One region of the Bacillus inaquosorum genome, then DNA from elsewhere that is predicted to be linked to it. Evidence: riboswitches for the same ligand, from Rfam matches in the RefSeq annotation. Region 1 holds a riboswitch; each other region holds the start of a gene.
What was found. A riboswitch is a leader RNA that binds a small molecule or an ion and turns the genes downstream of it on or off. The one in region 1 is predicted to bind S-adenosylmethionine.

Region 1 (4,279 bases):
CATCGCGATATGAAAGGTTCGGATTATAATGTTTCAACAGCTGTTTTTTGACAGACTCTTCAAAGATCTTCGCGTTACCGATGTAACGATCCTGAAGCGGAGTACAGCCGCGCTCAAGCAGGCTCTTTCCTCTCATTCCTTCAGGCATAACGGCCGCAACGTGCAGAAGCATCTTTTTCAGGCCGGACGGAATGCGCTCAAACGGTTTAAGCGAAAGCGGTTCACGGTAAATGTTATATCCGCCGAAGAGCTCGTCTGCACCTTCACCTGATAAGGCAACCGTTACATGTTTTTTCGCTTCTTTTGCAACAAAGTACAATGGAATCGCCGCCGGATCAGCAAGCGGATCATCAAAATGCCATACGATCTTCGGAAGCTCGTTCATGTATTCCTCAGGGGAAATGACTTTGCTGATATTTTCAATGCCAAGTGCCGCAGCAGTTTCTTTCGCTACATCGACTTCACTGAAGCCCTGCTGTTCGAATCCGACAGAGAAAGTTTTTAAGTTTGGATGAAATTCTTTCGCAACGGATACAATAAAGGAAGAATCGATTCCGCCAGACAGGAATGAACCGACAGGAACGTCACTTCTCATATGAACGTTTACAGAGTCATAGATCGCGTCTCTGACTTCTTTCACAAGCTTATCTTCTTCGGTCTGAACTGGCTTGAAGTTCGCTTTGAAATACGTTTTGAATGTGATATCGCCGTCCGGGCGGATTGTAAACTGTGAACCCGGCTCTACTTTTTTCACATTGGCATCAAGCGTGCTTGGTTCAGGAACGAATTGGAAAGACATGTACTGCTGCAATGCCTCTTTATCTATTTCAATATCATTCTGAGCAACCATTAAACTTTTTCTCTCTGAGGCAAAATAAACCTGATCATTGATCGTTGTGTAGTACAACGGTTTAATGCCGAATGGATCTCTTGCTCCATAAAGCACATGATCGTTTTTATTCCAAATCAGAAAGGCAAACATACCGCGCAGTTTGGACGCCGCTTCTTCTTTATAGTGACGGTAAGTCGCAAGAAGAACCTCTGTGTCCGAATCCGTGTTGAATGTATACCCCTTTGCTTCAAGTTCTTCTCTCAATTCAATATAGTTATAGATTTCTCCGTTAAAGATAATCCAATATGTTTCATCTTCATATGATAAAGGCTGTCCGCCATTTTCTACATCAATAATGCTGAGCCGTCTGAATCCGAATCCAACGTGCTCATCATGGAAATATCCATCACTGTCAGGACCGCGGTGAACGATCATTTGGTTCATTTGTTTGATTAGTTCTTCTTGATCAGCGGTTTGAGCTAACGGATGCTTGTTAAAAACCCCGACAAATCCACACATAGTATTGCCTCCATAATTAAAATTGTCATCATTGAACCCCTATTTATAGACGCTGTGAATAGTATTTGGTTTCACGGTTATGTAAAAAAATAAACATGAATACAACGTAAAAAAGGGAAAGCCGCTTAACCAGTAAGCGGCTATAAAATTATTCTCCTAACGCTTCTTTACGCAGCTGCTCCGCTTTGTCTGTACGTTCCCACGGAAGATCAACATCGTGGCGTCCAAAGTGGCCGTACGCAGCAGTTTGTTTGTAGATCGGACGGCGTAAATCAAGCATTTTGATAATGCCGGCAGGTCTTAAATCAAAGTTATTGCGAACAACTTCAATCAGTTTTTCCTCAGAAGCTTTTCCGGAACCGAATGTGTTGATTGAGATTGACACAGGCTGTGCAACACCAATCGCGTAAGCAAGCTGTACTTCGCAAGAATCTGCAAGCTCAGCCGCTACGATGTTTTTCGCAACATATCTAGCTGCATATGCCGCAGAACGGTCTACCTTCGTCGCATCCTTACCTGAGAACGCGCCTCCGCCGTGGCGTGCATAGCCGCCGTACGTATCAACGATGATTTTGCGTCCTGTAAGTCCCGCATCCCCTTGAGGGCCTCCGATAACGAAACGTCCTGTAGGGTTGATGAAATATTTTGTTTCTTCATCAATTAGCTCTGCAGGAACAACCGGATTGATAACATGTTCTTTAATGTTGCGCTGGATTTGCTCAAGCGTAATTTCAGGGTGGTGCTGAGTTGAAATAACAATCGCGTCAATGCGGACAGGTTTGTTATTTTCATCATACTCAACCGTTACCTGTGTTTTGCCGTCAGGGCGAAGGTACGGAAGAATATCTTCTTTACGCACTTCACTCAGGCGGCGGGCCAATTTATGAGCAAGTGAAATTGGAAGAGGCATAAGCTCTTTCGTTTCATTGCACGCATAACCGAACATTAAACCTTGGTCACCCGCACCGATCGCTTCAATTTCTTCGTCACTCATTGTGCCTTCACGGGCTTCAAGCGCTTGGTCTACACCCATCGCGATATCAGCAGACTGCTCGTCAATTGATGTTAAAACCGCACAAGTTTCCGCATCAAATCCGTATTTCGCACGTGTGTATCCGATTTCTTTAATTGTTTGGCGAACTGTTTTCGGAATGTCAACATACGTAGATGTTGTGATCTCTCCGCTGACAAGAACCAAACCAGTTGTCACAGACGTTTCACAAGCAACACGCGCGTTAGGGTCTTTCTTTAAAATTTCATCTAAAATGCTGTCAGAAATCTGGTCACAGATTTTATCCGGATGCCCCTCCGTAACAGATTCTGATGTAAATAAACGACGATTTTTACTCATGATTTGCTTCCTCCTGCACAAGGCCTCCCGAAAGACCTTGTATATATGATACGGAACTCGCTCCCTCTTTTATACAATGTAACGTTATATTAGAGAATGTTAATTGGCATATTTATGAAATAAAAAAACCTTTTCCATCGAGGAAAGGGTTTGGACTTTGTGCCTTTCACTCTTATCGCTCAAGGAATCATACAACCTTGCAACAGGTTAGCACCTTGGTTGTCTCACACAGTTGAACATAATAAATAACAGAGAAACCGGTTGCTGGGCTTCATAGGGCCTGTCCCTCCGCCAGCTCGGGATAAGAGTATCCGCTCAATGAAATATCTTATCGTAAAAGGGTTTGCAATGTCAATATGATTCAGAAGAAATAGGCACCTATATCGAGGGAAAACATTGGAAAACACACACACAAAAAATGATAAATAGTATAGACTATTTGAAAATATATGTTATACTAATTCACAATTAGCAAAACACAAAAAACGATAAAGGAAGGTTTCATATGAACTCAGTTGATTTGACCGCTGATTTACAAGCCTTATTAACAAGTCCAAATGTGCGTCATAATTTATCAGCAGCACAGCTTACAGAAAAAGTACTCTCCCGGAACGAAGGCATTTTAACATCCACGGGTGCTGTTCGGGCGACAACAGGCGCTTACACAGGACGTTCACCTAAAGACAAATTTATCGTGGAGGAAGAAAGCACGAAAAATAAGATCGATTGGGGCACGGTGAATCAGCCGATTTCAGAAGAAGCATTTGACCGGCTGTACACGAAGGTTGTCAGCTATCTGAAACAGCGAGATGAGCTGTTTGTTTTCGAAGGATTTGCCGGAGCAGATGAAAAATACAGGCTGCCGATCACCGTCGTAAATGAGTTCGCATGGCACAATTTATTCGCCAGACAGCTGTTTATCCGTCCGGAAGGCAATGATAAGAAAACAGTTGAACAGCCGTTTACCATTCTTTCTGCTCCGCATTTCAAAGCGGATCCAAAAACAGACGGCACACATTCCGAAACCTTTATTATTGTCTCTTTCGAAAAGCGGACGATTTTAATCGGCGGAACAGAGTATGCCGGCGAAATGAAGAAATCTATTTTCTCCATTATGAATTTCCTGCTCCCTGAAAGAGATATTTTATCTATGCACTGCTCCGCCAATGTCGGTGAAAAAGGCGATGTCGCCCTTTTCTTCGGACTGTCTGGAACAGGCAAGACCACACTGTCAGCCGATGCTGACCGCAAGCTGATCGGCGACGATGAACACGGCTGGTCTGACACAGGCGTCTTTAATATTGAAGGCGGATGCTACGCCAAGTGCATTCATTTAAGCGAAGAAAAGGAGCCTCAGATCTTTAACGCGATTCGCTTCGGGTCTGTTCTCGAAAATGTTGTTGTTGATGAAGATACACGGGAAGCCAATTATGATGATTCCTTCTATACCGAAAATACGCGGGCAGCTTACCCGATTCATATGATTGACAACATCGTGACCCCAAGCATGGCAGGCCACCCGTCAGCAATTGTATTTTTGACGGCTGATGCATTCGGGGTCCTGCCGCCGATCAGCA
Region 2 (4,279 bases), 1.8 Mb from region 1:
TCTTGTTCACCATAATCCGGCCACCCGGCCTGCCTGCAAAGCCGCAATAAGCCGGGGACATGTTCTTCATGAAGCTCAATCAGCTCATCCATTACGTCCATAAGATCACCTGCTTGTTCCGAGTTTTTTGCACATGACGATATGAGTGCCAATGCCGGGAATCTCAAACGGTTCGCCGCGTTCTTCCCAGCCAAGCTTTGCGTAGTAGCCTTTGACATGTTGTCTTGCATTGCACCAGACCGCCTGCACGCCTTTCTCTGCCAGTTTCTGCTCCGCGTGTTTGATCAGCATGCTCCCGGCTTTTTTATCGCGATATCCTTCAAGCGTCGCCATGCCTCTCAGCCGATACGCAGGGGATTCCGTTAATAATGGCTGATTTTGAGGGGAGAAAGAAGCAATGCTGATCAGTGTTCCTTCAAAAAACGCGCCGAGATGAAAAGAGCCTTCCGCATGATCCTGTTCATATTGGCATTGTTCGATGGATTGATGGGGGCGCAGGATACGGTGCCGGATTTCGTATGTATCTTCCGCGGAAATGGTTTTAACTTCGAGCATGATGTTCCTCCTCTAAAACCGATTTTTTATATCGTAACACGAATGCGGTAAAAAAAGACCGCCCGATTGGCTCAGGCAGTCATCTAGGTTTAATGCAAATAGATATTTTGGCGCTGCTCATCTTTTTGCTGGATATACGAAGTGAGCTCAGCGGTTAAGTCAGATCTGAGAAAAGGCGTAATCAAGTAGATGCCGTTAAACAGCTCGCATGCCGTGTCCAGCAGGGAGCGGGCAATCGCAAGGCCTTCCGCTTTTTGCTTCTCTTTATCTTCACCGGCGAGGGCCATTGTTTCGCGAATAGAGTCAGACAGCTTAATGCCCGGAATTTCATTGTGGATGAATTCAGCATTTCGGCTGCTTGTGAGCGGCATAATGCCGATATAGATCGGCGTCTTCAGATGCTTTGTTTCGTTATGGATATCGACAAGCTGCTGCTCGGAATAGACAGGCTGTGAAACAAAATAATCGGCCCCGCAATCTATTTTTTTCTCCAGCCGTTTTACCGCTTTATCCAGATGTCGGACGTTCGGATTAAATGCAGCGGCGACTGAGAAATTCGTTTTCTTGCCAAGCGGCTTTCCAGACAGGGACAGTCCTTCATTGAACTGTTTGATCAGCCTGATTAAATCAAAGGATGTTAAATCATAAACAGACGTTGCACCCGGAAAATCCCCGATTTTAGAAGGATCACCCGTAATGGCCAGTACGTCATTCAGCCCTAATGTATCAAGGCCCATTAAATGTGACTGTAAGCCGATAATATTTCGGTCACGGCACGTAATATGGACAAGGGACCGCATATCGAGCTGCTGCTTCACAAGGGCGCCGCAGGCAACATTGCTGATCCGCGGGGTAGCCAGTGAATTGTCAGCGAGCGTCAGGGCATCAATTCCCGCTTCTTTTAATTCAGCAGCAGCGGACAGAAATTTGTCAAAGCTCAATTTTTTCGGCGGGTCCAGTTCTGCGATGATGGAGCGTTTTTCCGCCGCGATCTCATTCAGGCCGGGCTCTGTCCGCTCGTGCTGAACGGAAATGAATTCCTTCGCCCGGGTTTTGACTTCTTTTTCCGTAATCGGAGCCAGCCCGCCAACTGCTTCCGCCATCGCCCGGATGTGATTCGGTGTGGTGCCGCAGCAGCCGCCGATAATCCGTGCGCCTTGTTTGCGAAATTCTGATGCGCTGTTTTGAAAATACGTGTCATCTGTTTCATAGACGAGCCGTCCCTCTTCAAGTGAAGGAAGACTGCTGTTCGGATAAACTGATAAGAACACGTCGTCAAAAATCGGCACTTCGCTGAGCGCTTCAATCATGTGATAAGGACCGAGCCGGCAGTTAATGCCGACGATATCAGCCCCGAGATCAGCAATCGATCGCAATGCTTCAGAAAGCGGCGTTCCGTCCTGCAGTACGCCTTGCTCGTGCATCGATACATTGAGCATAATCGGAAGGCTAGTCTCTTTGCGCGCAATTTTCAGCACTTCACGGGCTTCTTCCAAATCATAATACGTTTCTAACAGCAAGCCATCCGGTTCTTCATGCAGCAGCAGGTACAGCTGCTCGCGAAAGCTGCGTTTGATTTCGTCAAGGCTGTACGCGTTTTTATTAAATGTGCGGATGCCGCCCATCGTCCCAAGCACGTATGCATCGCCTGCTGAAGCCCGCGCGATTTTTACTGCCTCTTGATTCATTTTTTTAATGTCATCCTCAAGGCCGTGTCTCGATAATTTAATATAATTGGCCCCGTACGTATTCGTTTGAATAATGTTGGCTCCTGCCTCAACGTACGCTTTATGTATGCGCTGAATTTCCTCCGGCTTCGAAATGTTGAGCTCCTCAAAACACCTGTCAATGCCATAGGAGTAGAGGAGCGTCCCCATGGCGCCGTCACCGATTAACACCTGTTTTTGCAAATCTTCTAAAAGTCCCATTGTCTGCCTCCTTTATTCACATTCAGCAAGGAAAAAAAGAGAAATAAAAAAAGTCCTCTTAAGAAGAAGACTTTGTCAGTGATTTTGTCTCTTCTTATCTTCCAAGCTGTTCGAGCTTGCTGGATTTAGCACCTTGGTCATGGCTGATCGCCATTTACACCGGTTGCTGAAGCTTCGTCGGGCCAGTCCCTCTGCTTCTCTTGATAAGAACGGATATGAAGTTTTCGTATTCAGGAAATGCTAAAAGATGCCGGGCTTTTTCCCTTTCTCCAAATTTACCGAAAATAAAGACAATAATCAATAGGATTCAGAAAATTTATCTGAAATTTATAAATTGAACGTCAATCGGCAGATCTGCACCCCGCACAGCTGTAATAATCTGCTGCAGGTCATCCTTGTTTTTTCCAGTGACGCGCACTTGATCATCCTGCACCTGAGACTTTACTTTCAGTCCGGAGTTTTTGATGATCGTATTGATTTTTTTGGCGTTGTCTTTATCAATGCCTTGAACAAGCTTTGCGCGCTGGCGTACCGTTCCCCCTGATGCGTTTTCAACCTTGCCGTAATCAATGTTTTTTGTCGGTACATTTCGTTTTATTAATTTACTGACCAGCACATCTTTCAGCTGGCTTAATTTGAATTCGTCATCAGAAACGAGGACAAGCTCCTCTTTATCTAAAGAAATGTCGCTTTTGCTTCCTTTAAAGTCATAGCGTGTGCTGATTTCCTTCAATGCGATTTGGATCGCGTTTTGCACTTCAGGCAATTCCACCTTAGATACAATATCAAATGAACTTTCTTTTGCCATATGAAAACCTCCATAACATTTAACTTATGTGTTGATTATAGTAGAATAAAGAGAAACTTCCAACAGAACAAAGAATCAATTTGTGATGATTGGAAAAAATGTTAACAGAATCCGCAGAAAAATAAGCGGAACAGGAAGGACGATAGCATGAGACCAGGGCAGCAATTAACCTTGAGTATAGATCACCAAACTGACTTCGGTTACTTTTTAACCGACGGAGAAGACACGATTCTCTTACATAACAGTGAAATAACTGAGGATATCGAGGACAGAGACGAAGTAGAGGTCTTTATATACGTCGATCAGCAGGAAAGGCTTGCGGCCACGATGAAAATTCCGGTCATCAGCGCTGATGAGTATGGCTGGGTCGAAGTGGTGGATACAGTGGAAGATATGGGCGTTTTCGTTGATGTCGGTTTATCTAAGGACGCGCTTGTCGCAACCGAGCATTTGCCTCCGTACGAAGATGTCTGGCCGCAAAAAGGGGATAAGCTTTACTGTATGCTGAAGGTGACAAACCGGGGACGCATGTTCGCGAAACCAGCGCCGGAAGATATCATCAGCGAACTGTTTACCGACGCCACAGAAGATATGATGAATAAAGAGCTGACAGGTACGGTGTACAGACTGATCGCAACAGGTTCATTCGTCATCACGGACGACGGTATACGAGGTTTTATCCATCCTTCAGAAAGAAAAGAGGAGCCAAGACTCGGCTCAAGAGTCACGGGACGGGTGATTCAAGTCAAAGAAGACGGTTCAGTCAACATGTCGCTGCTTCCGAGAAAACAGGATGCAATGTCTGTTGATGCTGAGTACATTCTGACGTATATGAGAACAAGAAACGGCGCCATGCCGTACAGCGACAAAAGCCAGCCTGACGATATCAGAGAACGTTTTAACATGAGCAAGGCCGCCTTTAAACGCGCGCTCGGCCATTTGATGAAAAATGGAAAAGTGTATCAGGAAGACGGATGGACATACGAGA
Region 3 (4,279 bases), 1.6 Mb from region 1:
TGAGTCGCTCTGAAAAGACTGACAAACATATGGTCTTGATAAAGATTAATCGCTTCAATGACCGAAGCGTTACCGACGGCAAAGCCGACCCGCCACCCTGCCATATTATACGTTTTTGACAGCGTGTAAATTTCAATCCCGATATCCTTCGCACCCTCAGTCTGCAAAAAGCTTAAAGGCTTGCAGCCGTCAAACCCTACAGCGCCGTAAGCAAAATCGTGAACAACACAGATCCCGTTTTCTTTCGCAAAACTCACGGTTTCTTCAAAAAATTCAGAGGTAGCAACAGCTCCGGTCGGATTATTCGGATAATTTAAATACATCAATTTCGCCTGATCCCTCACTTCAGCGGCGATGCTGCTGTAATCAGGAAGAAACGCCCTGTCCTTTACGAGCGGCATCATTTCCATCTTCGCTTTCGCGAGTGTGACACCTGACCAATAATCAGGATAGCCCGGGTCCGGAACTAAAATCGTATCACCAGGATTCAGCAAGCATTGCGGGAGCTCGACCAGACCGGCTTTCCCGCCGAATAATACAGCGACTTCAGTTTCAGGATCAAGATCAATGCCGTATTCTCTTTTATAAAATGCTGCCGCTGCCGACTTCAGACTGTATGAGCCGCGAAAAGACGAATATTTATGATTTTCCGGATCAGTAACGGCTCGTTTCATTTCCTCAACGATATGTTCCGGAGTCGGCTGATCCGGATTTCCCTGTCCGAGGTTAATGACGTCGTGTCCTTCTGCGAGCTTTCGGTTCACTTTCTGCACCAGAGAAGCGAAGAATTGTTTAGGCAATTCCTTCAATACATGAGACTGTTCAAATTTCATCTATTCTCACCTTCTAAAAAATTCTTGAAATAATAGTCCATCATCATATATGGTTAAATGAAAAAAGTAAAGAAAAATTTGGGGTGTTAAAAAGATGAAATGGACGATATCTTGTCTTCAATTTGATATTTCATACGGTAAACCTTCGGAAAATATAAAAAAGGCTGAATTTTTAATCGAAAAAGAAAGTAAACATGCTGATGTTCTTGTTCTTCCTGAATTATGGACGACCGGATATGACCTGTCCAACCTTGATGAGCTCGCTGATGAAGACGGGCGTTCTGCTCAGAACTGGCTGAAGAAAACGGCAAAGAAACATGGCGTTCATATTGTCGCCGGATCGGTCGCTGTCAGAAAGGATTCTGATGTTTATAATACAATGTACATCGCGGATAAGGAAGGACAAATCATTAAAGAGTACAGAAAAGTCCATCTTTTTCAGCTGATGGATGAGCATGTGTATTTATCAGCCGGTTCCGAAGACGGCTACTTTGAGCTAGATGGCGTCAAAAGCTCAGGACTGATCTGTTACGATATCCGTTTTCCGGAGTGGATCAGAAAACATACGACGAAAGGAGCCAACGTGCTGTTTATTTCTGCGGAATGGCCCCTTCCCCGCCTTGATCATTGGAAAAGCCTGCTTATTGCGCGGGCCATTGAGAATCAATGCTTTGTCGCTGCCTGCAATTGTACCGGTTCAAATCCAGATAATGAATTTGCCGGGCATAGCCTGATTATTGATCCATGGGGGCGTATACTTGCTGAAGGCGGCCTGGAAGAAGGCATAGTACGAGCGGAAATCGACCTTCAGGAAAGCGTTGAAGTGCGGGAGAGCATTCCTGTTTTCGATGATATCAGAAAAGATTTATATTAAAAAATATATTGACAACTTAACAAAACACCTGTTACTATGTTCATCAACTGATAAATTAGAATTGTTTAACAAGTGAATATATTCTCTTATCGAGAGTTGGGCGAGGGATTTGGCCTTTTGACCCCAACAGCAACCGACCGTAATTCCATTGTGAAATGGGGCGCATCTTTTTCGCGCCGAGACGCTCGTCTCTTAAGGCACGGTGCTAATTCCTTCAGATCTGATCTGAGAGATAAGAGAGGCGGACATAGATGTTAAGCCTCCTTCTCTCTGAGAAGGAGGCTTTTTTACGGCCATTCAGCTGCAAACATATCAAAGAGATTACATAATTGGAGGTTATGACAATGGCAGTCACAAAAACACCTTTATACGAAACGTTAAATGAAAGCTCCGCTGTGGCACTTGCGGTGAAGCTTGGCTTATTTCCAAGCAAAAGCACGCTGACATGCCAGGAGATCGGCGACGGCAATTTAAATTACGTTTTTCATATTTATGATCAAGAACATGACAGAGCATTGATCATTAAACAGGCAGTTCCTTATGCAAAAGTGGTCGGAGAAAGCTGGCCGCTGACAATCGATCGCGCAAGAATTGAAAGCAGTGCTCTCATACGCCAGGGCGAGCATGTCCCCCATCTGGTTCCAAGAGTGTTTTATTCTGATACAGAAATGGCGGTTACCGTCATGGAGGATCTTTCTCACCTGAAAATCGCAAGAAAAGGACTCATTGAGGGGGAACATTATCCGCACCTGTCACAGCACATCGGTGAATTTTTAGGAAAAACACTTTTCTACTCATCAGACTACGCGCTTGAACCCAAGGTGAAAAAACAGCTTGTTAAACAATTTACAAATCCGGAGCTGTGCGACATAACGGAAAGACTTGTCTTTACAGATCCTTTCTTTGACCATGACACAAATGACTTTGAAGAAGAGCTTCGGCCTTTTGTCGAGAAGCTTTGGAATAATGACAACGTCAAAATCGAAGCCGCTAAGCTGAAAAAGTCGTTTTTAACATCTGCAGAAACATTGATTCATGGTGATTTGCATACAGGAAGCATTTTCGCCAGCGAACATGAAACAAAGGTGATTGATCCTGAATTTGCTTTTTACGGACCGATCGGCTTTGATGTAGGCCAATTTATTGCCAACTTATTCTTGAACGCACTCGGTCGTGACGGGGCTGACAGAGAGCCGTTATATGAACATGTTAAGCAGGTCTGGGAAACGTTTAAAGAGACGTTTAGTGTAGCCTGGGAGAAGGACAGTCTGGATGTTTACGCCAAAATCGACGGTTACCTTACTGATACGCTCAGTCATATTTTTGAAGAGGCGATCGGGTTTGCGGGCTGCGAGCTGATACGCCGCGCGATCGGACTTGCGCATGTGGCTGATCTGGATACGATCGTGCCGTTTGATAAACGAATCGGCAGAAAACGGCTGGCGCTCGAAACCGGCACAGCTTTTATCGAAAAACGTTCGGAATTCAAAACGATAACGGATGTTATTGAATTATTTAAGTTACTTGTAAAGGAATGATCCATTCATGACCCATTCATTTGCTGTTCCGCGTTCTGTTGAATGGAAAGAAACAGCCATTACCATTTTAAATCAGCAAAAGCTTCCTGATGTGACGGAATATCTGGAGCTGACAACGAAAGAGGATGTATTTGACGCCATTGTCACACTCAAAGTAAGAGGCGCTCCGGCCATCGGCATTACAGCTGCCTTCGGCCTTGCGCTTGCTGCAAAAGACATCGAAACAGATGATGTCACGGAATTCCGCCGCAGACTGGATGACATCAAACAGTATTTAAACAGCTCACGGCCTACCGCCATTAATTTATCATGGGCGCTTGAGAGACTGAGTCATTCGATCGAAAACGCCATTTCCGTAAATGAAGCAAAAACAAACCTTGTCCATGAAGCGATTCAGATTCAGGTCGAAGATGAGGAAACGTGCCGAATGATCGGCCAAAACGCCCTGCAGCTTTTCAAAAAAGGCGACCGGATTATGACGATCTGCAATGCCGGTTCTATCGCGACAAGCCGTTATGGAACGGCACTCGCTCCATTTTACTTAGCCAAACAAAAGGATTTGGGATTGCATATTTATGCTTGTGAAACAAGACCTGTCCTTCAAGGTTCACGCCTCACTGCGTGGGAGCTGATGCAGGGAGGCATTGATGTCACTCTAATCACAGACAGCATGGCCGCCCATACGATGAAGGAAAAACAAATTTCCGCTGTCATCGTCGGAGCTGATCGAATTGCAAAGAACGGTGATACGGCAAATAAAATCGGAACATACGGTCTCGCGATTTTAGCAAACGCCTTTGATATTCCGTTTTTTGTCGCCGCACCATTATCTACATTTGATACGAAAGTGAAAAGCGGCGCTGATATCCCGATAGAGGAACGGGATCCCGAGGAAGTAAGGCAGATTTCCGGAGTCCGGACTGCACCAACCGACGTGCCTGTCTTTAATCCCGCTTTTGACATTACGCCCCATGATCTCATTTCAGGAATCATCACAGAAAAAGGGATTATGACCGGTTCGTATGAAGAAGAAA

Region 2: linked by a shared signal. The riboswitch ahead of M1M80_RS06195 (bifunctional homocysteine S-methyltransferase/methylenetetrahydrofolate reductase) and the one ahead of metK (methionine adenosyltransferase) in region 1 are both predicted to bind S-adenosylmethionine.
Region 3: linked by a shared signal. The riboswitch ahead of mtnK (S-methyl-5-thioribose kinase) and the one ahead of metK (methionine adenosyltransferase) in region 1 are both predicted to bind S-adenosylmethionine.

What each region holds. Positions count from the first base shown of each region.
Region 1 is NZ_CP096592.1:3,120,415-3,124,693, forward strand. It holds gene asnB (asparagine synthase (glutamine-hydrolyzing)) at 1-1,351, opposite strand, end outside; gene metK (methionine adenosyltransferase) at 1,500-2,702, opposite strand; SAM riboswitch class I at 2,872-3,010, opposite strand; gene pckA (phosphoenolpyruvate carboxykinase (ATP)) at 3,208-4,279, shown strand, end outside.
Region 2 is NZ_CP096592.1:1,291,986-1,296,264, forward strand. It holds gene M1M80_RS06185 (GNAT family N-acetyltransferase) at 1-101, opposite strand, end outside; gene M1M80_RS06190 (GNAT family N-acetyltransferase) at 106-555, opposite strand; gene M1M80_RS06195 (bifunctional homocysteine S-methyltransferase/methylenetetrahydrofolate reductase) at 645-2,483, opposite strand; SAM riboswitch class I at 2,575-2,693, opposite strand; gene M1M80_RS06200 (YajQ family cyclic di-GMP-binding protein) at 2,800-3,291, opposite strand; partial or broken gene M1M80_RS06205 (CvfB family protein) at 3,390-4,279, shown strand, end outside.
Region 3 is NZ_CP096592.1:1,533,056-1,537,334, reverse strand. It holds gene mtnE (methionine-glutamine aminotransferase) at 1-833, opposite strand, end outside; gene M1M80_RS07565 (carbon-nitrogen family hydrolase) at 928-1,707, shown strand; SAM riboswitch class I at 1,791-1,946, shown strand; gene mtnK (S-methyl-5-thioribose kinase) at 2,052-3,245, shown strand; gene mtnA (S-methyl-5-thioribose-1-phosphate isomerase) at 3,253-4,279, shown strand, end outside.